DNA from 3 places in the Bittarella massiliensis (ex Durand et al. 2017) genome. Region 1 is predicted to be linked to each of the others. Evidence: predicted binding sites of a transcription regulator. Region 1 holds the regulator's gene; each other region holds the start of a gene.

Evidence for each region. Region 1 encodes HrcA, which represses chaperone genes, less so after heat shock. Its sites were predicted from a motif close to TGTTAGCACTCNNNNNNNNNGAGTGCTAACA; they were not measured.
Region 2: the regulator HrcA is predicted to act here: its motif matches at 5,820-5,850, upstream of clpB (ATP-dependent chaperone ClpB).
Region 3: the regulator HrcA is predicted to act here: its motif matches at 2,067-2,097, upstream of htpG (molecular chaperone HtpG).

Annotation. Positions count from the first base shown of each region.
Region 1 covers NZ_WWVY01000015.1:26,777-34,672, reverse strand. The annotation lists partial or broken gene GT748_RS13185 (DUF3795 domain-containing protein) at 1-343, shown strand, start outside; gene hemW (radical SAM family heme chaperone HemW) at 367-1,464, shown strand; gene GT748_RS13175 (hypothetical protein) at 1,523-2,068, opposite strand; gene GT748_RS13170 (arsenate reductase family protein) at 2,084-2,437, opposite strand; gene GT748_RS13165 (helix-turn-helix domain-containing protein) at 2,902-3,114, opposite strand; gene GT748_RS13160 (hypothetical protein) at 3,233-3,556, shown strand; gene hrcA (heat-inducible transcriptional repressor HrcA) at 3,831-4,853, shown strand; gene grpE (nucleotide exchange factor GrpE) at 4,831-5,487, shown strand; gene dnaK (molecular chaperone DnaK) at 5,567-7,426, shown strand; gene dnaJ (molecular chaperone DnaJ) at 7,589-7,896, shown strand, end outside.
Region 2 covers NZ_WWVY01000009.1:146,926-154,821, forward strand. The annotation lists gene GT748_RS10965 (energy-coupling factor ABC transporter ATP-binding protein) at 1-283, opposite strand, end outside; gene GT748_RS10970 (energy-coupling factor transporter transmembrane component T) at 280-1,068, opposite strand; gene GT748_RS10975 (ECF transporter S component) at 1,179-1,793, opposite strand; gene GT748_RS10980 (type III pantothenate kinase) at 2,200-2,910, shown strand; gene GT748_RS10985 (ECF transporter S component) at 2,985-3,629, shown strand; gene GT748_RS10990 (GntR family transcriptional regulator) at 3,798-4,172, shown strand; gene GT748_RS10995 (ABC transporter ATP-binding protein) at 4,177-5,043, shown strand; gene GT748_RS11000 (ABC-2 transporter permease) at 5,040-5,669, shown strand; gene clpB (ATP-dependent chaperone ClpB) at 5,879-7,896, shown strand, end outside.
Region 3 covers NZ_WWVY01000002.1:126,262-134,157, forward strand. The annotation lists gene htpG (molecular chaperone HtpG) at 138-2,045, opposite strand; gene GT748_RS01690 (hypothetical protein) at 2,249-2,494, shown strand; gene GT748_RS01695 (DUF6514 family protein) at 3,050-3,259, opposite strand; gene GT748_RS01700 (ATP-binding protein) at 3,391-4,749, opposite strand; gene GT748_RS01705 (sporulation initiation factor Spo0A C-terminal domain-containing protein) at 5,285-6,100, opposite strand; gene GT748_RS01710 (sporulation initiation factor Spo0A C-terminal domain-containing protein) at 7,154-7,896, opposite strand, start outside.

The DNA of each region.
Region 1 (7,896 bases):
CAAGCACTGCCTCTCCCCCCAGCCCTGCGGGGGCTGCCGGGAGGGCGGGGAGGGGATGCCTGTTCACTGCCGCCGCTGCACCATTCGGGCCTGTGCCGAAGGGCGGGGGCTGCGCCTCTGCGCGGCCTGTCCCCTATTTCCCTGCCGGCAGGTGAAGCGGCTGGATCGGAGCTATCGCGTCCGCTACGGGGTCTCTTTGATCGAAAACGGACGGAGGGCGGCGGAGGAGGGGACGGCCGCCCTGCTGCAAGAGGAGGCGCGCCGCTGGCGGTGCCCCGGGTGCGGCGGGATCGTCTCCCTGCACGACGGGGTCTGCAGCGACTGCGGGGCGGAGAAGAGATGAGAGAGGCGAGAGGGGGAGCGAGGATGGAGGACCGGCCGTTGGGGATGTATCTGCACATCCCCTTTTGCAGGCGAAAGTGCAACTACTGCGCCTTCTACTCGGCCCCTGCCGGGGAGGCCGCGTGGGAGGGGTACGCCGACGCCCTCTGCCGCCACATCGCCCTCTGGAGGGAGAGGCTGGGCCGGCGGGCGGTGGACACCGTCTATTTCGGCGGCGGCACCCCCAGCCTGCTCTGGCGGCAGTTGCCGCGGGTGTTGGCGGAGCTGGGGCGCTGTTTTCAACTGGACACCGGGGCGGAGATCTCCCTGGAGGCAAATCCCGGCACGGTGGGGCGAGAGGAGCTGCGCGCCCTGCGCCAAGCGGGGTTCAACCGCCTCTCCCTGGGGGTGCAGTCGGCGGTGGAAGGGGAGCTGCAGGCCCTGGGGCGGCTGCACACCGCCGCCGAGGCCATGGCCTGTGTAGAGGCCGCCCGGGAGGCGGGGTTTGCCAACCTCTCGCTGGATTTTATGCTGGGCCTGCCCGGCCAGAGCGAGGAGAGCCTGGAAAGGATGGAGGACTTTGTCCGCCGGGCGGCGCCCCAGCACCTCTCGGCCTACATCTTGAAGGTGGAGGCCGGCACCCCCTTTGGGGAGATGGGGGAGGCGCTGCAGCTGCCCGACGACGACACCGCCGCCGACCTGTACGAGAGCTGTGTGGCCCGCCTCTCTGCCCTGGGCTACGGCCAGTACGAGGTATCGAATTTTGCCCTGCCCGGCTTTGCCTGCCGCCACAACGAGAAGTACTGGAGCCTGGAGGAATACCTTGGCATCGGCCCGGCGGCCCACTCCCTGTTGGGGGGCACCCGCTTTTTCTACCCGGCCGACCGGGCGGCCTTTGTGGGCGGGGGGCTGGAGCAGCTCCAGCGGGAGGGGACGCCCGACTGGGAGGAGTACGCCATGCTGCGGCTGCGCACCGCCGCCGGGCTGGACACCGGCCGCGCAGGATTGCCGGACGGGCTGTTGGAGCGGGCCCGACCCTTTGAAAAGCTGGGGCTGCTGCACATCGAGGGCCCGGTCATCCGGCTGACCCCCAAGGGGTTTCTGGTCTCCACCCCCCTCATCGCCGAAATTTTGTACGGCTGAAAAGAGCGGCCCGGCCAACTGGCCGAGCCGCTCTTGCAGCGCGATGGAGGGGGAGGGGTCAGCCCTCCTCCTCGCTGGTGGTGTGAAATTGGACGGCGACCCCGGAAATCGCCAGGGCGATCCCTGCCAACAGCCCCCAGAGGGGATTTTTCAGCCCCAACAGGGGGAGGAGGCCTGCCCCTGCGCAGAGCCCGCCGCCGATGCCGGTGGAGAGGATGAGGGCGGGCCGCAGCAGTTTGAGGGAGAGTCCCCCCGCCAACAGCCCGGCGGCACAGCCGGCCAGGGCCCCGGCCCAGGGGATGGAAATCAGGGAGTAGATGCCGAAAAAGGCGGTCAGAAAACAGAGCAGAAAGACCCCGCCCCGGTAGACGCGGTAGGCCAGCAGGGCCCCGACCACCCCCAGCAGCAGGATGGGGAGGAGCAGGAGCCACCCCTCGATGGAGAGGAGGGCGGCAAGCCAGCCCCCCAGGGCCGCGCCCAGGACAAAGCCCGCCAGGGAAATCCAGAACTTGCTCAGCTTGAAGCCCAGAAAACAGTCGGCCAGGGCCAGCAAAACGGTAAAAATCGTCGGCCAGAGGGCCGCTGGGGCGGAAAAATCAGGCATCACAGGTGCTCCTTTCTAAAGGGCGGCCTCCCACTCGGCGGGGCGAAAACCCACCAGCACCCAGTCCCCCAAAAGCAGCAGTGGGCGCTTGATGAGCATGCCGTTTTGGGCCAGCAGGGCGTACTGCTCCTCCTCGCTCATCCCGGGCAGCCGGTCCTTGATGTGCTCGTTTTTGTAGACCAAACCGCTGGTGTTGAAAAACCGCTTCAGGGGCAGGCCGCTGCGGGCGTGCCACTCGGCCAGTTCGGCCGCGGTGGGGGTCTCCTCCACGATGTGGCGGGTCTTGCAGGCCACGCCGTGCTCGTCGAGCCAGGCCTTGGCCTTTTGGCAGGTGGAACATTTGGGGTACCAGATCAGCAGTGCGTTCATTGACAAATTGCCTCCCATCCGCCCCGGCGACAGGCCGGGACGCCGTTTGTATTTGTATTTTTAATAAAAAGAGGTCGGTGCGCGGCGCTCCCCTTCCGGCGCGCCGCGGCAGCGGGGCAGATGCCGCTTTGCCGCAGGCAGAGGACCGAGGGCAGGGGAAGGGAACAGGGGCCGTCTGCGCCTGCCGGCCCGCTGCGGCATCGCGACCGCCCTGTGGCCGACAAGGCCACAGGCACGGCGGCATTTGGCCGTGGGGCAGAGGGCGTCCGCACACCGGCCGGGCCGCCCCGGCATCATGGCCGCCCTGCGGCTGCCATACCGCCGGCGCCGAGGGCGCGGTGGCACTTGGCCAGGGGGGAGGGGGCAGGGAGCAGACGGCATTTGCATTTCTGCCCGGCTATCCCCGGCAGCACAGCCGCCTTGTGGCCATTATACCACAGCGGCGGGCGAGGGGGGAGGGGGGATCACCGCTCCTCCCCCGTGAGTCCCAGGAGATAGTCGGCGCTGACGCCGTAGTAGCGGCAGAGGGCGATGACGTGGCGCACCGGCATCTCGTTGGCCCCCCGCTCATAGCGGGCGTACATGGTCTGCGAGGTGCCCAGTACGGCGGCGATCTCCGCCTGGGTCTTGTCGTGATCCTCCCGCAGATCCCGCAGCCGCTGCTGGTAGGGCACCATGGTGAGTCGTCCCCTCTCGTTTGGTGTTGAACTGGCAGCATTTTAGCATAGTAAAAATATTTACTATTGACTTTAGTACATATATTTACTAGAATGGGTAGAAAAGGCGGTGATATTCGTGAAAGAGGAGAGAAGGGACGAGAATTTGGCGGCCAAGATCGTGCGCAACTTCGCCTATCTCGACGCGGTCTGGAGCTTTCTCCTGGCCATTGCCGACGGGGCCAGCCTCTCATCGGGCGGCCCGCCGGTGCCCTTCACCGCCCGCTTCGCCGTCTTTTTGGACAGTTTCTGCGGCGCCCTGGTGGGGGTCTTCCTCCTCTATGCGGTGGCCGAAGGGGTGCAGATCCTGCACGACATCCGCCGCGCCCAGCACCCCATCTCCCCCGAAGACCGTCCCGGTGGGGACGGCCCGGGCAGGGGAGGCGCCTCCCCGCCTCTCTAACACTCCCCCGCCGCGCAGGCGGAGCGCACCCCTTGAGAGGGGGGCCCCAGTGGCCCCTCTTTTTTTGTGCAGAAATGCCCCCTTTAGAGGGGGCACCGGGAAAACTGTTGCCAATATGTAAATATTTATTTCAGTTCTTGACTTTTATTGACTTTGGGGGTAGACTGTATGTGTTGGCAGTCGAGAGGTTCGACTGCTAAACGCAAAAACGGCGCTGCTTCGGCATTTGTCCCCCCTAAACGGGTGCCGCAGCCGCCGGAAAGGGGGTGGGAAGATGTTGACGCCGAGACAGGGATTTGTGCTTCAGGCCATCTGCGACCTCTACTCCGAGACCGGGGAGCCGGTCTCCAGCGGGGCCATCGCCAAGCTGGCGGGCGACGCCTTTTCCAGCGCCACCATCCGCAGCGAGATGGCCCGGCTAGAGGCCCTCGGCTGTGTCAAACAGCCCCATACCTCTGCCGGGCGCATCCCCACCGCCCAGGGCTACCGCTACTACATCAATCACCTGATGCCGCGGCGGGAGCTGCCGGTGGAGAAACAGCGGGAGATCGCCCGCTTCCTCCGCCAGGGGGTCAGGGACCCGGACATCCTCCTGACCCGGGCCAGTTCCCTTCTGGCCTACATGACAAACTACGCCGTCCTCGCCACCTCCCCCCAGCTCTCCGACCTGTCGATGGAGAAGTTGGAGGTGGTGGCCCTCACCCCCCAAACGCTGGCGCTGGTGGCCCTCACCAACACCGGGTTGGTGCTCAACCAGGTCTGTCAGTTGGGGCTGCCGGCGGGGGAGCGGCAATTGGAGAAGCTCTCGGGCTTCTGTCGCAAAAACCTCCTCCACCGGCCGCTGCACGAGGTGGCGCTGCTGCGGGACGACTTCCTGCAGCGGGAACTGGGGGGCGACTACCTCTGTCTGGCCCCCGCAGTGCAGCTCATCTGCCGGATGTGCGCCGAGCTCTGCCGGGCCAAGGTGCACCTGGAAGGGCAGTCGAACCTCCTGCGCTACGCCGCGCCGGAGCACGGCTACAACGCCTTTCTCGATCTGCTCAAGGAGACCGACACCCTGCTGCGGGCCGCCCCCAAAGAGGGGGGGAACGTGGCGGTGCTGCTGGGCGACGACCTGGACCAAGAGCTGGCGGGCACCACCCTGGTGAGTACCGGCTACCTCTTCGGGGACGAGCACACCGGCGTGCTGGGGATCATCGGCCCCCGGCACCTGGACTACACCAGGATCATCCCCCACCTGGCCTATTTTACCGACCTGCTGGGCAGGATCTTGAATGGAACCGACGGGGACGGATGAGGGATCCCTCCCTCCCGACCCAATAACAATAGAGAGGAGCTTGCAGGTGGAACCGGAAAAGAAGACGGCCCAGACCGAAGCTGAACAGACCGCCCCGGCGGAGGAGAAAGCCCCCGCCACCCCTGAAAAAGAGGAGAAGGCGGCCGAGAAAAAGTCCAAAAAGCCCAAAAAGAACAAAGAGGTGGAGGCCCTGGAAGAACAGTTGGCCGGCTGCCGCCAGGAAAACAGCGACCTGAACGACCGGCTGCTGCGCCTGAGCGCCGAGTACGACAACTTCCGCAAGCGCTCCACCAAGGAGAAGGAGGGGATGTTCACCGACGGGGTGGCCTCCGCCCTCTCCCAGATGGTGGTGGTGCTGGACAATCTCGAGCGGGCGGTGGACGCCTGCCAGGAGGACAGCGACCTCAAGACCGGGGTGGAGATGACCCTCAAACAGTTCCGCGAGGTGCTGGAAAAGATGGGTGTCTCGGAAATCAACCCGGTGGGCGAATCCTTTGACGCCCAGCTGCACAACGCGGTGATGCACGTGGAGGACGAGACCCTGGGCGAGAGCCAGGTGGTGGAGGTCTTCCAAAAGGGCTATCTGCTGGGGGAGCGGGTCATCCGCTACGCCATGGTCAAGGTGGCCAACTAGACAAAATATCCCGGGGCGGGCAGCCGCCCCTCACAACCATACAGAACAAATCGACGGATCGAAATAGGAGGAAACGACAATGGGAAAAATCATCGGCATTGACTTGGGTACAACCAACTCTTGCGTGGCGGTCATGGAGGGCGGCGAGCCGGTCGTCATCGCCAACGCCGAAGGCGCCCGCACCACCCCCTCGGTGGTGGCCTTCACCAAAGACGGCGAGCGGATGGTGGGCCAGGTGGCCAAGCGCCAGGCCATCACCAACCCCGAGCGCACCGTGATGAGCGTCAAGCGCCACATGGGCAGCGACTACCACGTGGCCATCGACGGCAAGAACTACACCCCCCAGGAGATTTCGGCCATGATCCTGCAGAAGCTGAAAGCCGACGCGGAGGCCTACCTGGGCACCACCGTCACCGAGGCGGTCATCACCGTGCCCGCCTACTTCACCGACGCCCAGCGCCAGGCCACCAAAGACGCCGGCCGCATCGCCGGACTGGACGTGAAGCGGATCATCAACGAGCCCACCGCGGCCGCCCTCTCCTACGGGGTGGACAAGGAGGACGACCAGAAGGTCATGGTCTACGACCTGGGCGGCGGCACCTTCGACGTCTCCATCATCGAGATGGGCGACGGGGTGCAGGAGGTGCTGGCCACCGCCGGCAACAACAAGCTGGGCGGCGACGACTTCGACGACCGGATCATCGGCTACCTGGTCAGCGAGTTCAAGAAGGACAGCGGCATCGACCTCTCCTCGGACAAAATGGCCATGCAGCGGCTCAAAGAGGCCGCCGAGAAGGCCAAGATCGAGCTGTCGGGCATGGCCCAGGCCAGCATCAACCTGCCCTTCATCACCGCCGATGCCACCGGCCCCAAACACCTGGATATGACCCTCACCCGCGCCAAGTTCAACGAGCTGACCGCCGACTTGGTGGAGGCCACCATGGCCCCGGTCCGCCAGGCCCTCAAGGACTCCGGCCTCTCCGCCAGCGAACTGCACAAGGTGCTGATGGTGGGCGGCTCCTCCCGGATCCCCGCCGTGCAGGAAGCGGTCAAGAACTTCATCGGCAAAGACCCCTTCAAGGGCATCAACCCCGACGAGTGCGTGGCCATCGGCGCCGCCATCCAGGGCGGCGTGCTCGGCGGCGACGTGGAGGGCATCCTCCTGCTGGACGTCACCCCCCTCTCCCTGGGCATTGAGACCATGGGCGGCGTCTCCACAAAGATCATCGAGAGAAACACCACCATCCCCACCAAGAAATCCCAGATCTTCTCCACTGCGGCCGACAACCAGACCTCGGTCGAGGTCCATGTGCTGCAGGGCGAGCGGGAGATGGCGGCCGACAACAAGACCCTGGGCCGCTTCCACTTGGACGGCATCGCCCCCGCTCCCAGAGGGGTGCCCCAGATCGAGGTCACCTTTGACATCGACGCCAACGGCATTGTCCACGTCTACGCCAAGGACCTGGGTACCGGCAAAGAGCAGAACATCACCATCACCTCCTCCACCAACATGTCCAAGGACGACATCGACAAGGCCGTGAAGGACGCCGAGGCCTTTGCCGAGCAGGACAAGAAGCGCCGCGAGGAGATCGACGTGAAAAACAGCGCCGACCAGATGGTCTACCAGACCGAAAAGAGCATGGCCGACCTGGGCGACAAGCTGCAGGGCGAGGAGAAATCCGCCCTGGAGGAGAAACTCACCGCCCTCAAGAGTGCCATCTCCGGCGGCAATGTGGACGAGATAAAGCAGAAGACCGAAGAGCTGCAGAAGAAGTTCTACGAGGTCTCCGAGCGCGTCTACAAAGAGGCCGCCGCCCAACAGCAGGCCGCCGGCGCCACCCCCGGCGCGGATGCCGGCGCTGCCGGCGCCCAGTCGGCCCCCGGCGACGACGGGGTGGTCGACGCCGACTTCACCGAGGTGGACGACGACAAGAAATAAGTCGCTGCGCCCAAAAGCAGCGGGTCACAGGCCGACGAGCAGAGCAGTCGGCCTGTTTGGCGGCAGGGGCATCGGTGGACGCTGCGCCGGGTCTGTGCTATACTGATACGGCAAAAGCGCCCCTTTCCCACGCTACTTTAAAAAGGAAACAGGTGGTATCCATTGGCAGATAAACGCGATTACTATGAGGTCTTGGGCGTCTCCAAGAGCGCCAGCGACGACGAGCTGAAAAAGGCTTACCGCAAGCTGGCGAAAAAATATCACCCCGATCTCAACCCCGGCGACAAAGAGGCCGAGGCCCACTTTAAAGAGGTCAACGAGGCCTACGAGGTGCTCAGCGACTCTGCCAAGCGGCAGCGGTACGACCAGTTCGGCCATGCCGGGGTGGACCCCAACTACGGCGCCGGCGGCGCTGGCGGGGCCTACAGCGGCGGGTTCGGCGGGTTTGACGACCTGGGCGACATCTTCGA
Region 2 (7,896 bases), on a different contig from region 1:
TAAAGGGGTTTTGAAAGACATAGCCGATCTGGGTGGCCAACTGGTCGGTGTCCCACTTTTTGACGTCGGTGCCGTCGATGATGGTCTTGCCGGTGAGGGAGCCGCCGTAGAAGTGGGGGACCAGTCCCCGCACCAGGTTGCACAGGGTGGTCTTGCCGGCCCCGTTCTGGCCGATGATGCCGTAGAATTTCCCCTTTTCAAAGGAGAGGTCCACGTGCTTGAGGGCAAAGGTCTTGGCCAGGGGATATTTGTAGGAGACGTCTTGTAAGGTGATAAAACTCATAGCCAGATGATCCTCCCCACAATGACCGCCACAAGGGCGATGTCGATGAGAATGATGGCCGCCTTTTCGGCAGCCGGGGTCTTGCGCAGCTCCCGCAAGAAGGTGTGTTTCACCGGGGCGGAGAAGGCGCGGGCGTCCATGGCGATGGACTTCTCCTCGGTGTTGGAGATGGCCCCCAGCACCAGCGGCCCGATGATGGGGATAAAGGCCTTCATCCGGCTGATGAGACCGCCCTCGGTCTCGATGCCGCGGGCCTTCTGGGAGTCCATGATGACCTTGGAGCTCTCCCCCAGATCGGTGATGGCCTGCATCGAGGCCAGGCAGATATAGGAGGTCTCGTGGGAGACGCCGATGCGCTCGAGGGAGTACATCAGGTCGCGCATGGGGGTGATGTTGTAAAAGAGGATGACCGCCCCGCAGAAGGCGACCACCGTGCCCGCCACCCGCAGGCCGTAGAAGATGCTCTCCACCGTCACGTGGATGTTGCCCCAGCTAAAGAGGATGGTGGTGCCTTCGGTGAACATGGCGCGCATCAAAAAGAGGATGGCCCCCACCAGCAGGAAGACCTTGTAAAACATCTTGAAAAAGGGGCCAAATTTGCCGGCGATGGCCGCCAGGACGAGGTAGCCCGCCATCATGGCGTAGCCGATCCACCAGTGGGGGAGGATGAAGCCAACGGCCGCCATCACCGCGCAGAAGTTGAACTTGTTGAGGGGATTGACGTCCATCAGCCAGTTCCCGTAGAGCTGGGGATTTTTAAAGGAATAGGCAAAATCCAGATCCAAACCGATCCACTCCTTTGTGTTAAAATTTGGGGCTGCCTTGGGAAAAGGGACAGGCCGCTGCTCACCCAGCGGCCTGTCTTTTTTGCAGTCGAGGTTGGGAAGGGGAGACCCTAGAGGGTCTCTTCCTCTTCGTCGTCTTCGTCGGCACCGCTGGCGCCGATGTAGACGTGGCCGAGCGGCAGCTTGGTGAGGAAGCGGTTGGGCATGCTCTTGAGGATGATGAAGACGATGATCACCGTGGGGATCTTGTCGAGCAAGTCGGCAAACGCCTCAGAGGCAAAGCAGGCGGGAGCGACCGACCAGCCGGCCGCGACCAGGGCGCCGGTGATGAGGCCAGTGGCGTTGGCGCCGTAGCCGCCCAGGAAGATGATGGTGATGCAGGGGCCGATGACGCCGCCGATGAAGCCGAAGACCAGAGCGGACAGCAGGGTCTTCCACAGGCTCTTAAAGACGCCGAGTTTGGAGAACCAGCCGGCCACGAAGCCGAAGGCCACGTTGAGCACCGCGTAGTAGAGGGTGGTCGGCGAGGTGATGGCGTTGAGCAGGTTGGTGATGAGACCGACCAGGGCGCCGGGAACGCCGCCGCAGAGCGCGCCCACCACAATGGTGCCGATGGCGTCTAAGTAGAGCGGCAGTTTGAGCAGAATGGCGATCTGCCCACCCACGAAGTTGACTGCAATGCCGATGGGAATTAAGAAGATGACCAGTTTGTTCATTTTTTTCATGGATGCGTACCTCCTCAGAAGTTGAAATCCGTTCGGCCTGCCAAACAAGGCGGGAAACGACCTCGACAAGCACTTCCCTCTTGTTAACAAACTGTAAATACCACTACCCACAGTATAGTGGTAGTCAACAAAAAAATCAATCATTTTCTCTTATTTTATCGATATTACCAAAAATCCAAAGGCAGTTTTGACAGGATGAAGGGTTCTTTTTTCCGCACCCTCCCCGGCGCGGCCCCTCCGCCCGCGCCGGGGAGGTGCAGGGGAGCCGGCAGGAGGGGGAGAAGGGAGCTGCCGGGCGTGCGGAGGGGAGGCGGCGCGCCCTTGCCAATTGGCCGGAAATGGGGTACACTGGCACCGGGAAATCAGCTGGTTTTCCGGAGATCGTCACAAGGGGGAGGACCTTGCTATGCTGCTTGTGCTGAATGTGGGCAATACCGCCATCTCGGCGGGAGCGTTTGCGGGGGAGGAGCTGCGCTTTGTCGCGCAGACCGCCACCTGCAAGGGCGCAACCGCCTTTGACCTGGCCCTGCACATCCGCCAGGCGCTGGCCCTGGCCGGCGGAGGGGAGGAGCCCTTTTCGGGGGCGGTCCTCTCCTGCGTGGTGCCCTCGCTGCGCCAGGTGGCGGCCGAGGCGGCCGCCCTGCTGGTGCGGCCGGGGGGACGCAGGTTGGTGTTGGGGCCCGGCGTCAAGACAGGGCTCGACATCCGCACCCAGAACCCGGCGGCCACCGGCAGCGATCTGGTGGCCCTGGCGGTGGGGGCGATGACCCTGGCGGGGGGGCCCTGTGCGGCCTTCTCCCTGGGGACGGCCACCGCCGCCGTGGCCCTGGGGGAGGGCGGCGCCCTGCGGGGCACCGCCGTGATGCCCGGCCTGGCCCTCTCGCTGGAGGCCCTGCGGGGCGGACTGCTCCACGGCCACGCCGCCATGCTCGACGGGATGGCCGAGCGGCTGCAGGAGGCGCTGGGGACGGACTGCCCCCTCTACCTCTGCGGGCGGTGGGCGGCCCTGGTGCAGCCCTACTGTCGGGCGCCCTTCCTCTTAAAGGAGCACCTGCTGCTGCGGGGGCTTGCGGCCATCTATCGGAAAAATACAGCGGAGCGCCGGGGCGGCGAATAACCCCGGCCCTCTTTTCCCAGAATATGCGCTGTATCCCGCCCTTCATGCGGGAACGGCAGCAGGAGGAATGCGCTGTGTCAAAGACGAGACAAAAAACGACCGCCCTGGTGCAGATGGCGCTGCTGGCCGCCCTGATCGCGGTCCTGTCGGCGGTGCCCTGGCTGGGGTACATCAACCTGGGGTTCATCAACGCCACCACCGTCCACATCCCGGTGATCATCGGGGGGATCCTGCTGGGTCCCAAGGCCGGCGGGGTGCTGGGGGGCTTTTTCGGGCTCACCAGCCTGCTGAAAAACACCTTTCAGCCCAACCTGAGCAGCTTTGTCTTCTCCCCCTTCTACGGGGTGGGGGAGACCCACGGCAACCTGTGGAGCCTGGTGATCTGCCTGGTGCCCCGCATCCTCATCGGGGTGGTGGCGGGGCTCTGCTATCGGGCCATTGCCCGCGGCGGCAGGCGAAAGACGGCGGCCATGGCCGTGGCGGCGGTGGTCGGCTCCCTCTGCAACACCCTGCTGGTGATGGGGGGGATCTACCTCTTTTTCGGCCCTGCCTATGCGGCGGCCCAGGGGGTGGCCTACGGCGCCCTCTTTGGCTGGATCGCCGCCCTGGTGGGCACCGTGGGGGTGCCGGAGGCCCTGGTGGCGGCCGTCCTCTCCACCGCGATCTGCCGGCCGCTGCTGGCCTTGCAGGGGCGGGGCGGCCCAGTGCAGTGGAGATAAAAAAATGAGAAAAAGGACCCTTTCCGCGCCCGGCGGAAGGGGCCTTTTTTTGCTTGCAGGGGGAAAAGAAAATGTTTGCCAGTTGGGCAAAAGGGTGTTGACAACCGTGCTGATTGTATATATACTGTATATACAATATATCGATATATTCTGTGCTCGAGGTGACCTATGGACATCATCATCCAAAATTCCAGCGACAAACCCATCTACCAGCAGATCGTCGACCAGGTCAAAGACAAGGTTTTGACCGGGGTTTTGCAGCCGGGGGAGGCGCTGCCCTCCATGCGGCTGCTGGCCCGGGAGCTGAAAATCAGCGTGATCACCACCAAGCGCGCCTACGAGGAGTTGGAGAGAGAGGGCTTCCTCACCACCCAACCCGGACGGGGCAGCTTTGTGGCCGAGAAAAACCTGGAGTTTGCCCGGGAGGAGCGGATGCGCGCCCTGGAGGAGAGCTTGGCCAAAGCCGTCGAACTGGCCCGGGGCTGCGGCGTGTCGGAGCGGGAATTGGTACAGCTGGTGACATTGCTTTACAGCGGAGAGTGAGAGTATGATGACGCAAAATTGTTTGGAACTGCGCGGGGTCGGCAAGAGCTACGGCTCCTTTGCCCTGCGGGACGTAGATTTGAGCGTGCCCAAGGGCTGTATCATGGGCCTGGTGGGGCAAAATGGCGCGGGCAAGACCACCCTGCTCAAGTTGATTTTGAACTTGATTGCCCGGGACAGCGGCGAGATTTCGGTGCTGGGGATGGACAATCGAAAAGAGGAGATGGCCATCAAGCAGCGGCTGGGGGTGGTGATGGACGAGAGCGCCTTTCACGATTTCCTGACCCCGCAAAAGGTCTCCAACATCATGGCGGGCATCTACCCCAACTGGGACGAGGGGCAGTTTGCCGGCTACCTGCAGCGCTTCGGCCTGCGGCCGGGGGACCTCATCAAGAACTTTTCCCGGGGAATGAAGGCAAAGCTCTCCATCGCCGCGGCCCTGAGCCACGCGCCCCAGCTGCTGCTGCTCGACGAGCCCACCAGCGGCCTGGACCCGGTGGTGCGCGACGAGATACTGGACATCTTCGCCGAGTTCATCGGTGACGGGGAGCACTCGATCCTCATCTCCTCCCACATCACCAGCGATTTGGAGCGGGTGGCCGACTACATCGCCCTGCTGGATGGGGGCCAATTGATTTTTTGCGAGGAGAAGGACGCCCTTCTCTACGGTTACAGCGTGCTCAAGGGCACCCGGGAACAGCTGGAGCGGCTGGACCGCAGCGAGCTGATCGGCCTGCGGGAGACCAGTTTTGGCTTTGACGCGCTGGTGGAGCGCAGCGAGGAGAACCGCCGCCGCTTTGAGGGGCTGGTCTTTGACCGCTGCACCCTGGAGGAAATGGTGCTCTACTTTATAAGGGGGAAGAAGAGATGAGGGGACTTTTACTCAAGGATTTCTGCATCTTCGGCAAATCGGCCAAGTTTTACATCCTCTACCTGGTCGGAATGGCGGTGTTGGGACTGGGGATGAAGAATTCTTCCTTTATCGTGGGGATCGTGGTGATGATGCTCTCCATCCTCTGCATCACCACCTTCTCCTACGACGACATGGCCCGCTGGCCGGCCTACGCCGCCGCGCTGCCGGTGAGCCGGAGCAAGGTGGTGCTCTCCAAGTATGTGCTGGGGGTGGGGATGCCCCTGCTGGGGGGCGTGGTCGCCTTCCTCATCACCGTTGGATACTCCTTTATCCGCCCGGAAGACATGGCGAATAACGCCCTGACGGCGGTGCTGACCGCCTGCATTGGGGTGCTCTTCAACCTGATTTTGCTGCCGCCCACCTTCAAATGGGGGGCGGAGAAGAGCCGCATCATCCTCTATGCGGCCATGGCCGCCATCTTTGCCATCGCCCTGCTGGCGGGGAAGTTCGCCGCTCTCGAACAGCTCTCCCTGCCGCAGCTACCGACGGTGCTCTGGGTGGGGCTGATCGCTGCGGTGATGGTGGGATCGACCCTGATTTCCTACGGCGTCTCCTGCCGGATCTACGCCAAAAAAGAGTTTTAGAGGGCTGAGCCAAAGGGCGCGCCCCTCCCCAAACAGGGGGAGGGGCGCGTCCTTTTTTCCGTGGAGAAAGGGGAAAAAGCAAAAGGTCAGAAAAAGTCAAAAATATTTTTGCGGCGTTCACAATTTGTACACAGCTATCGGGTATATTGTATTTAGCACTCGAGAGAATAGACTGCTAAAAGTGTGAAGAGAATGGGAGGGTGGTTCCAATGAACGCCAATAAACTGACACAGAAATCGCTGGAAGCGGTGCAGACCGCCCAGAGCCTGGCCATAGAGCACAGCAACGTGCAGATCGAGCAGGAGCACCTGGTTTCGGCCCTGCTGGAACAGCCCGAGGGGCTGATCCCCTCGCTTGTCAAAAAGATGGGCTGCGACCTGGAGGCCCTGCGCGCCGCCGTGCGCCAGCGCATCGAGGGGATGCCCGGCGTCTCGGGCCCCGGGCGGGAGCCGGACAAGATCTACGTCTCGCAGGAGGTGGACCAGGCCCTGGTGCAGGCCGAGGCCGAGGCGGGGCGGATGCAGGACGAGTACGTCTCGGTGGAGCACCTGCTGCTGGGGTTGCTGGAGCGGCCCAGTGCCTCCATGCGGGAGATTTGGAGCCGTTTTGGGGTGAAAAAGGACGGCTTTCTGGCCGCCCTGTCGTCGGTGCGGGGGAATACCCGGGTCACCAGCGACACCCCGGAGGAGACCTATGACGCCCTGAAAAAGTACGGGCAGGATCTGGTGGAGCTGGCCCGCGCCCAGAAGTTGGACCCGGTCATCGGCCGGGACGCGGAGATCCGCAACGCCATCCGCATCCTCTCGCGCAAGACCAAGAACAACCCGGTCCTCATCGGCGAGCCCGGCGTGGGCAAAACCGCCATTGCCGAGGGGCTGGCCCTGCGCATTGCCAGGGGAGATGTGCCCGACAACCTAAAAGACCGCAAGCTCTTCTCCCTAGACATGGGGTCCCTGGTGGCAGGGGCCAAGTTCCGGGGCGAGTTTGAGGAGCGATTGAAGGCCGTTTTGGGCGAGGTGAAGAAGAGCGAGGGCCGGATCATCCTCTTTATCGACGAGCTGCACACCATTGTGGGGGCGGGCAAGACCGAGGGCTCGATGGACGCGGGCAACCTCCTGAAGCCGATGCTGGCGCGGGGCGAACTGCACTGCATCGGCGCCACCACCCTGGACGAGTACCGCCAGTACATCGAAAAGGACCCGGCGCTGGAGCGCAGGTTCCAGCCGGTGATGGTGGAGGAGCCGGACGTGGAGGACACCATCTCCATCCTCCGGGGACTCAAGGAGCGCTACGAGGTGTTTCACGGGGTGAAGATCCAGGACGCCGCCCTCATCGCCGCGGCCACCCTCTCCAACCGCTACATCACCGACCGCTTCCTGCCGGACAAGGCCATCGACTTGGTGGACGAGGCCTGCGCCATGGTGCGCACCGAGATCGACTCGATGCCCGCCGAACTCGACGAGATCTCCCGCAGGATCATGCAGTACGAAATTGAGGAGGCGGCCCTGAAGAAGGAGACCGACCGCCTCTCCCAGGATCACCTGGCGGAGATCCAAAAGGAGCTGGCCGACCTGCGGGCCCAGTTCAAGGAGATGAAGGCCAAGTGGGAAAACGAGAAAAACGCCATCTCCAAGGTGCAGAACCTCCGCGCTGAAATCGAGCAGGTGGGCGCCGAGATCGAACAGGCGGAGCAGCAATACGACTTGAACCGGGCCGCCGAGCTCAAGTACGGGCGGCTGCCCGGCCTGAAAAAGGAGCTGGAAGAGGAGGAGAAGATCGCCGAGCAGGGCCAGAAGGGCGCGGGCAGTCTGCTGCGCGACCGGGTCACCGACGAGGAGATCGCCAAGATCGTCGGCCGCTGGACCGGCATCCCCGTCTCCCGGCTGGTGGAGGGGGAGCGCGACAAGCTGCTGCGGCTGCCCGAAGAGCTGCACCGCCGGGTGGTGGGGCAGGACGAGGCGGTGGAGAAGGTCTCCGAGGCCATCCTCCGCTCCCGGGCAGGGATCCAGGACCCGGACCGCCCCATCGGTTCCTTCCTCTTTTTGGGGCCCACCGGCGTGGGCAAGACCGAGCTGGCCAAGGCCCTGGCGCAGGCCCTCTTCGACGACGAGCACAGCATGGTGCGCATCGACATGACCGAGTACATGGAGAAGTTCGCCGTCTCCCGCCTCATCGGCGCGCCTCCGGGCTATGTGGGCTACGAGGAGGGGGGCCAGCTGACCGAACA
Region 3 (7,896 bases), on a different contig from region 1:
CACCACACAACCGCCCCGCTTCACAGGTCCCGCCCCCTTCTCTTTTGGCCCATGGTAACACAAAGGCGGCGGAAAAGCAATTGGCCGGGCAGGCCCTGTGGGCGCTGTCCGGCCAATCGGCTCTCTTCTATTATAAGTTACAGCAGTTCACAGACCAAATCGGTGTAGGCGGTGGGGTTTTCCACCGGGAACCCGGCAATCAGGGAGGCCTGCTCGTAGAGCAGCAGCGCCAGCTTTTCGGCGCGCTCTCGGTCGCCCTTGTAGGCCGCCTCCAACTTGGCAAAGACGGGGTGGCTGGCCCCCAGCTCCAGCACCCGCTGGGCCTTGGGCGCCTCGTCCATCTTCATCTGGGCGAAGTACTTCTCCATCTCCAGGGTGACGCCGCCCTCGCTGGTGAGGCTCACCGGATGGCTGCCCAGTTTGGGGGAGATGCGCACGTCGCTGACCTTGTCCTTGAGCGCCTCTTTGAGGAAGTCCAGCAGCTCGCCGTGGGCCTTGGTCTCCTCCTCGGCGGCCTTCTTCTCCTCCTCGCTGACGGTGTCGGCGTCGCTGACGCTCTTGAGCTCGTGCCCGTCCTGCTCGTGGAGGACCTGCATCACAAACTCGTCCACCTCGTCGGTGAGGTAGAGCACCTCCCACCCCTTGTCCCGCACATACTCGGTCTGGGGCAGGTTGGCGGCCTTCTCCACCGAGTCGGCGCAGGCGTAGTAGATGTGCTCCTGCCCCTCCTTCATCCGGGAGACGTACTCTTTGAGGGTGACCGGCTTGCCCTCGGTGGAGGAGTAGAACAGCAGCAGGTCGGCCAGCAGGTCCTTGTGGGCGCCGTACTCGCCCACCACCCCGTATTTGAGTTGCAGGCCGAACTGGGCGAAGAAGGCCTCGTACTTCTCCCGGTCCTCCTCCATCAGCTTGGACAGTTCCCGCTTGATTTTCTTCTCCAAGCTCTGGGCAATGGTGCGCACCTGGCGGTCCTGTTGCAGCATTTCCCGGGAAATGTTCAGCGAGATGTCCTGGCTGTCCACCACCCCCTGCACAAAGCGGAAGTGCTCGGGCAGCAAGTCGGCGCACTTCTCCATGATGAGCACCCCGCTGGAATAGAGCTGCAGCCCCTTCTCATAGTCGGCCGAATAGTAGTTGTAGGGGGTGCGGGCGGGGATGAAGAGCAGCGCCTCGTAGGAGGCGGTCAGCCCCTCGGCGCTGACGCGGATGCTCTTGAGCGGGTCCTGGTAGTCGCCGAACTTCTCCTTGTAAAAGGCGGCGTAGTCCTCCTCGCCGACCTCGCCCTTGGGCTTGTGCCAGATGGGGACCATGCTGTTGAGGGTCTCGTCCTCCTCGTAACTCTCGTAGGCCGGGGCCTGGTCGTCGGCCTCCTCCCCCTCGGGCTTTTCCACCGGGCGGGTCTTGTGGCAGAGCATCTTGATGGGCCAGCGGATGTAGTCGGAGTACTTTTTCACCAACTGGCGCAGGCGGTACTCCTCCAAAAACTCGCCGAACTGCTCGTCCTCGGTGTCGGGCTTCAGGTGCATGATGACGTCGGTTCCGGGGGCGGAGCGCTCGCACTCGGCGATGGTGTAGCCGTCGGCGCCGGAGGACTGCCACTTGTAGCCGGTCTCCTCGCCGTAGGCGCGGGAGATGACGGTGACCTTGTCGCTGACGATAAAGGCCGAGTAGAAGCCCACGCCGAACTGGCCGATGATGTCGGTGTCGTCGGCCCCCTCCTGCCCCGCGATGTCCTGCTTGAACTGCAGCGAGCCGCTGCGGGCGATGGTGCCCAGGTTTTCCTCCAGGGACTTTTTGTCCATGCCGACGCCGTTGTCGGACACGGTGAGGGTGCGCCCCTCCCTGTCGGGGGTGATGCGGATCTCAAAATCCCCCCGGGATAGGCCGACCCCCTCGTCGGTCAGGCTGCGGTAGCACAGCTTGTCAATCGCGTCGGACGCGTTGGAGACGAGCTCCCGCAGAAAGATTTCCCGGTTGGAGTAGATGGAGTGGATCATCAAGTCGAGGAGCCGTTTGGACTCGGCCTTAAACTGTTTTTTCGCCATGGTCTCAATCACCTCTCGCAAAATTAGCACTCCTTGTATACGAGTGCTAAAAACAGGATAGCGCACAACCGCCGGCAAATCAATGTACAAATTGTGAACATTTTCGCGGAGGGGGGAAAACGCGGCGGCCGCCCTTGCATTTTTTCCAGCGCTGTGCTAGTGTGAAGGCACCCGGTCGAGGGCGCAGGGCCGCCGGGAGGACGATGAAGAAGGAGGGAGCCATCGTGTACTGTCCCCGCTGTGGGAGCGAGCACGTCACCGTGCAAGCCGTCAACCACACCACCATCAAGAACCGGGGGTGCATCGGCTGGTTTTTCTGGATTTTGCTGGCCATCTGCACCTTTGGACTGATCCTCATCATCCCCGCGGTGACCAACCAAAAGGTCAAAAACACGGTGCACACCGAGGCGGTCTGCCAAAACTGCGGCAACCGCTGGTTCGTGCGATAACAGAGAAAACAAAAGGCCCGGAAGGGGGGATTCCCCCCCCCCTTTCCGGGCCTCTTTTTTTTGGGGGGGGAACCCCCTGCCGCCGCACACCGCTGCCTTTCCGGCGCGCGGGGACGGAGAGGCGCGCGGGGACAGCGAGGCGCGAGGGGGCGGAGAGGCGCGCGGGAAACGACCTTGCAAATATGCCCACTCCTCCCCCTCCCCATCTGGACGGCAGCGTCCCTGCGCCGCCCGGCAACAGGGGATGGCGGACAAAATGGCTGCTGTAAAGGAGGGGGCAGAGAGGGACGGCTTTGTGTGGCCTACACCCAAAGGGCCCTTGGGCAGAGGGCCAACGCCAAAGCGGACGTACAGGAGGGATGCGGCCCCTTTATCCCCCAAAAGGCAAGGACCCGGGAAGAGGGAGGATGAGCCCCTCTTCTCGGGTCCTTTTTGCCTGCGCCAATGGGTATCTGGTTAGGGCCCATCAGCACACTGCAAACGAATAAAAGGCAGGGAATCGCTTGTTTTTTGCGCCCTTTGTGCGCGTTTTCTCACAGAGAGCGTTCCCTTCTGTCAGAGGGGCAAGCCGTAAGAATCCTCCACGATGTCATACAGGTGGCACTCGCTCACCTCCAGGCGGCTACACCGCTCTGCCAACGCTTCGACCTTTTCGCGATCAAGGGAAATGTCGCTGATTTCCACTGTCTCTCCCGTCAGGCCGTAGGTGGTGCGGGTGATGCCCTCTATACAAATTTCCGTCTGGTTAACCGTGTAGGTCTTCATATCGATTGCACTTCCTCTTTCATTTTTGGAGAAGGGGTCGCTTGCCCCCTTCCCCCGTCGTCAGTGACCGCCCGGTTTTTTGCCGAAGGGCGGGCCGCTAGGCCGAGGTGCGCCCGGGTGGTGAGACGCGCCTATTTGGTTGTCAGGGCTGCTCCACCCCTGTTCTTTTTTTGAGAACGCTTCTCCGGGAGGGTGACCCGGACACACTTGGTAAACTCGGGGTCGTCCTCCAACTTTACCACTTCAAAGTCTCCACCGTAGTCGTCGAGAAGCTTGACGGTATCCGCCAATCCAAATCCATGGTCTTTGCCCTTGGTGGTGTTGCCGAGTTCTCCCAGTGCCGCCAAGATGTGCGGCGGAAAATCGGGGCCGTTGTCATAGACGCAGATTTCGTAATCTCCACACTCGTTGAAACCGAGATAGACCTCTACCGCGCCGTGACCATTGGCAGCAGCGCCCGCCGCGCGGATGGCATTTCTCGAGAGGTCGCCAATCAGGCGGACCACTTCGCGCAGCTTCATAAAGTGAAGCAAGGACTCGACCCTCGTAAAGACGACGACCCGATAAAGGACATGCTCTTTGGCTGCCATCGCCGCATGGTTTTTCAAGGTGTTGTTGAGGGTGGAGATGCCGGTGTCCGGCGGCTCGTAGCCGTTGATGATGCGGTCACGGATCTCCTCCGCCTTCTCGTTGGCCAACTGCAAGACCTCGGCCTCGTCGGGTGCGAAACTCTCGGCGAGTTCGACATCGTATTCAGCGAGCGCCATTCTCATTTTGACAAGGCTCACCGCAACAGATGGGAGAATATCTTTCTCCTTGTGGTCCCTGTGCACGGCTTCGCGGCGTCTAACTTCCTTATCCACCTCTGCCTCTATCACCTCTCTCACTCTGACAGTCGCAATCACCAAAATAAGAATAGAGAACGCCATTATGATAACTTCTGCATATTTCGCCAATAGGTCGTGGTCAACTTTTACAATGGCAGCCATTGCAAATAGAATTGCAGTAATACCAGTAGAAAGAATTTCTTTGCGTTTGGACAATGGCTTCAGCACAGCTTTGGGAAAGTTGGATTTTCCTACAGCTATAGCCAAAATTACTTGCAAAACCGACGTGCACACAGCAACCGAAACTTTATGATAATCGGATTGGATGAAAAACATCACTGTCATCACAATAGCACCTAGTAAAGAACTTGCGAACAGCAAAACTGCGTAGATGTCAAAGATGCAGAAAAGCGATTTCATAATTGCTTTGTGTTTGGAAAGGGAATGGTAAACGCTTATGACTGCAATCAATACCAACGCTATCATCGGCGACAACGAGAAGTTGCCAATTACAGATATTGTCAGGGCAGATGATACTGCTATAACAGTTGTCTCAACTGCTCTTTTCCGTTTTGAAATGATTATTCCTTCGAGTCTGTAATAGAGTAAGTTTGTCAATGCGAAAATAGTTATGAATTTGATTAGCAGTAAAATATTCAGCATGATTTTTCTCTCCTTATACAAAAAATTTTAGAGGACATCATGCCTATCATAGCGAACTTGTACACAAAAAAGGGGATTACCTCATCCCCTTTTCCGTCGCACAAAGCAAATCTAGTTCCACCATTTGATCCAGTCCAAGAACGCTTCCAACCAGCTCACAGTCACGCCCTCCCTTCTTCCGTAGTCGCTTGGAGACTCTCCACGCGCAATCTATCACGGTTAGAAGGGAGCCGACCTCGAGATTGGTCGTCCATTTCTGTCGTCAAGTGTCGATACATGATGAAAGCTGAAAAAATAAAAAACGGGAAATGGCTTGATTGTAAACTTTTTATTAATTATACACCGGCGAACTTTCTGTCGAAAGATTCTCGGCCGGCAGACGGGATTTTATAACCTGAAACGAGTATTTTCATCCAAACAAACACAAGGGGCTGTGGAGAGAGATGATTCTCCCCGCAGCCCCTTGTGCCTGTTAAAGCCTATTGAAAAATATGTTTTTCTGCTCTTTTTTTTAATTCCCCCAAATGCTGCCCAATCAGTGCCGCTCTCGCAGCCGGGCGACAAACGCATCCAAAAATTGGGCATTTGTCGGAATGGCGCCGCTGGCCTTCACCAGGTGGGGAAAGCGAACGCCGGTCTGCTCAAAGTTGGCGGGCATCCAGGCAATTTTGATGGCGTTGCGGATATTGTGCTCCACACTGTGCCACTTGCAGCCCACCTGTTTGCCCACGTTTGGATAGAGGTCTTTGGTAAAGAGCTGCTTGCCGTCCCCCTTGTACTGGTAGTGATAGAGGGTGGCCCAGGCCGTGCACTGGGCGGCCATCAGCCCGCGGCGCAGACCCATGCACTCCAACTCGCGGAAAATCTCGTCGAGCAGCCGCTCCTCAAAGGATTCTTCCTCCCCCGGGCAGGGCATGACCGACGGGCCGCCGCTCTGCTGCCGCAGCCGCCGACCGCGCAGAAAGCGGCCCATTCGCTTGACCGTGCCGATGACCTGCTCAGGGCCATAGTTTTGCAGCCGCTTCTCGTAGATGATGCCGACATAGTTGTGCAGGTAGGCCTGGGTGCTCTTGTCGGTGACCTTGGTCGTCACTATGACATAGGGGTTGTGGGGCTGCTCCGGCGCGGCGAGGGCGGGGGCCAGGTCCAGCCCGCAGCCCTCCCCCTCGCCCAATTCCAAATCCAGTATCACCACGTCGGGGCGGTAGCGGCCGTTCCACTTGAGCGCCTCGGCGGCGCTGCCGGTGATCCCCACCAAATCGATTTCCTCCTGCCCGCGCAGGTACTCGACAAAGGCGTTTTGCTCCTCCAGTTCGTCCTCCACGATCATAAGCCTTGTCTTATTTTCCATCGTTTCCTCTCTCCGTTTCCTGTTTTTCCTCTCTTATAGCGCCCCGCAGGGCGAATTTGAAACTGGTGAATCAATGCTCCCCCTCTCCGTCAGCCCCAAACCGCGGGGGAAAGCGCCCATATCCCACCTCCTATCCGCACCAGCCAGCATGCAGGGGGCGGATACCGGGTATTTTCCCGGCGGCCCTGCGTATCTATGTAGACAGCCGGGATGGATGGGCGGGCCAAACACCCCACAAAGAGGGGGGCTGTGCAGCTATCGCCCGGAGGGTACGGCAGGGCACACCCTTTCTCGGGACGGTCGGCGGCGTTTCCCCTGCCTACCATCCGGGGGAACAGCAGACAGGGCGTTCCCCGTTTCTGCCCTCCCCCTCACCGAGGCGAGGGGGAGGGGCAGACGGAACGCTCGCGCCTCATCTCTCGCCCTGCCACGGCTTTCTTCTGCCCCCGAGCGTCGGCTGTTTTCCCCCCCCCCGCGTGTCCATGGGGGAAGGGGGAGCGATAGGGGAAGACGACACACCTCCCCTCCGCGAAAGACTGTTTCCCATACCCGCGTCCGAGAAGAGAGCGAGTAGGCCCCCCCCTTTTGGGCGGAATCACCCCTCTTTCCTCCCCAAAGGTTTTTCTCCTGAACAAGCTGTAAAAGGGCCTGTGGAGGACAAATAGGGGGGAATCGGCGATAGCAGGATGTATATCTCCCATCTGCCCTCTTTTTGCCACCCGCGCCCGAGAAGGGGAGCGAGTAGGGCCCCCTTTTTGGCGAAATCGCCCCTCTTTCCTCTCCAAAGGGTTTCTCCTGAACAAGCTGTAAAAGGGCCTGTGGAGGGCAAATAGGGGACACTGGCGATGGCTGGGCGCTCCCCTCTCGGGCAGTGACCGCATCCCCCTTTCTCCCCATGTGTTTACAGGGACAATTCACAGTGCGCTTTATCCCCCAGTGGATGGCTTTTCCCCGCCGCCATCGTTCGCGTCTATCATACCCCTACCAAGTGGGAGGGATAGACATCCAGCAGATGACAGAGGGCATATTTTTTCTCCACCAAACAGCATTTTTTTACTGCGCGTGCTTGCGCCGCATCCGCACCACAAAGGCCTCGATCAGCTCGCTATTGGTGGGGAGTTTGCCGCTCTTTTTGACCAAGAGGGGGAAGCGCGCGTAAACCAGGTCAAGGCGCTCGTTCCTCACATCCCACGCCTTTTCGATGGCGGAGCGGATGTTGCGCTCCACATTGTCGGGCTCGCAGTGCAGCTCTTTCGCCACCATGGGATAGAGCTCCTTGCCGAGGGAGAGCGGCTCCCTGTGCTGCAACTGGTAGTACACCGCCCACACCAGACAGCGGCAGTTCTTCCGCCTGCGGCAGAGGCCCATGTCCTCCATCTCGGCGCACAACTCCTCGATCAGCCGCTCCCGGCGCAATTTGGCCGCCTCCTTTTCGGCGGCCGCCTCGCCCGAGCGGCCCAGGCGGCGGCCCTTGAGAAAGCTCCCCATCCGCTTGACGCCGCGCAGCACCTGGTCGGGGCCGTAGCGCTCGATATTCTTGTCGTAGATAAAGCCGACCCCGGCATCCCGCAGCATATCGAGGGTGTGGCGGTTTTCTGTCCGGGTGGTCACCAGGACGTAGGGAGAATAGGGCCGGCTCGGGTCGGTGAGGGCGGGCGTCAGGCTCAGGCCGTCGCCCTCCTGCAACTCCAAGTCGAGGATCACCACGTCGGGCCGGTAACTGTCCACCAGGGCCAAGGCCTCTGTCTCGCTGCCGGTGATGCCCACCAATTCGATTTGGCACTCGTTCTGCAAAC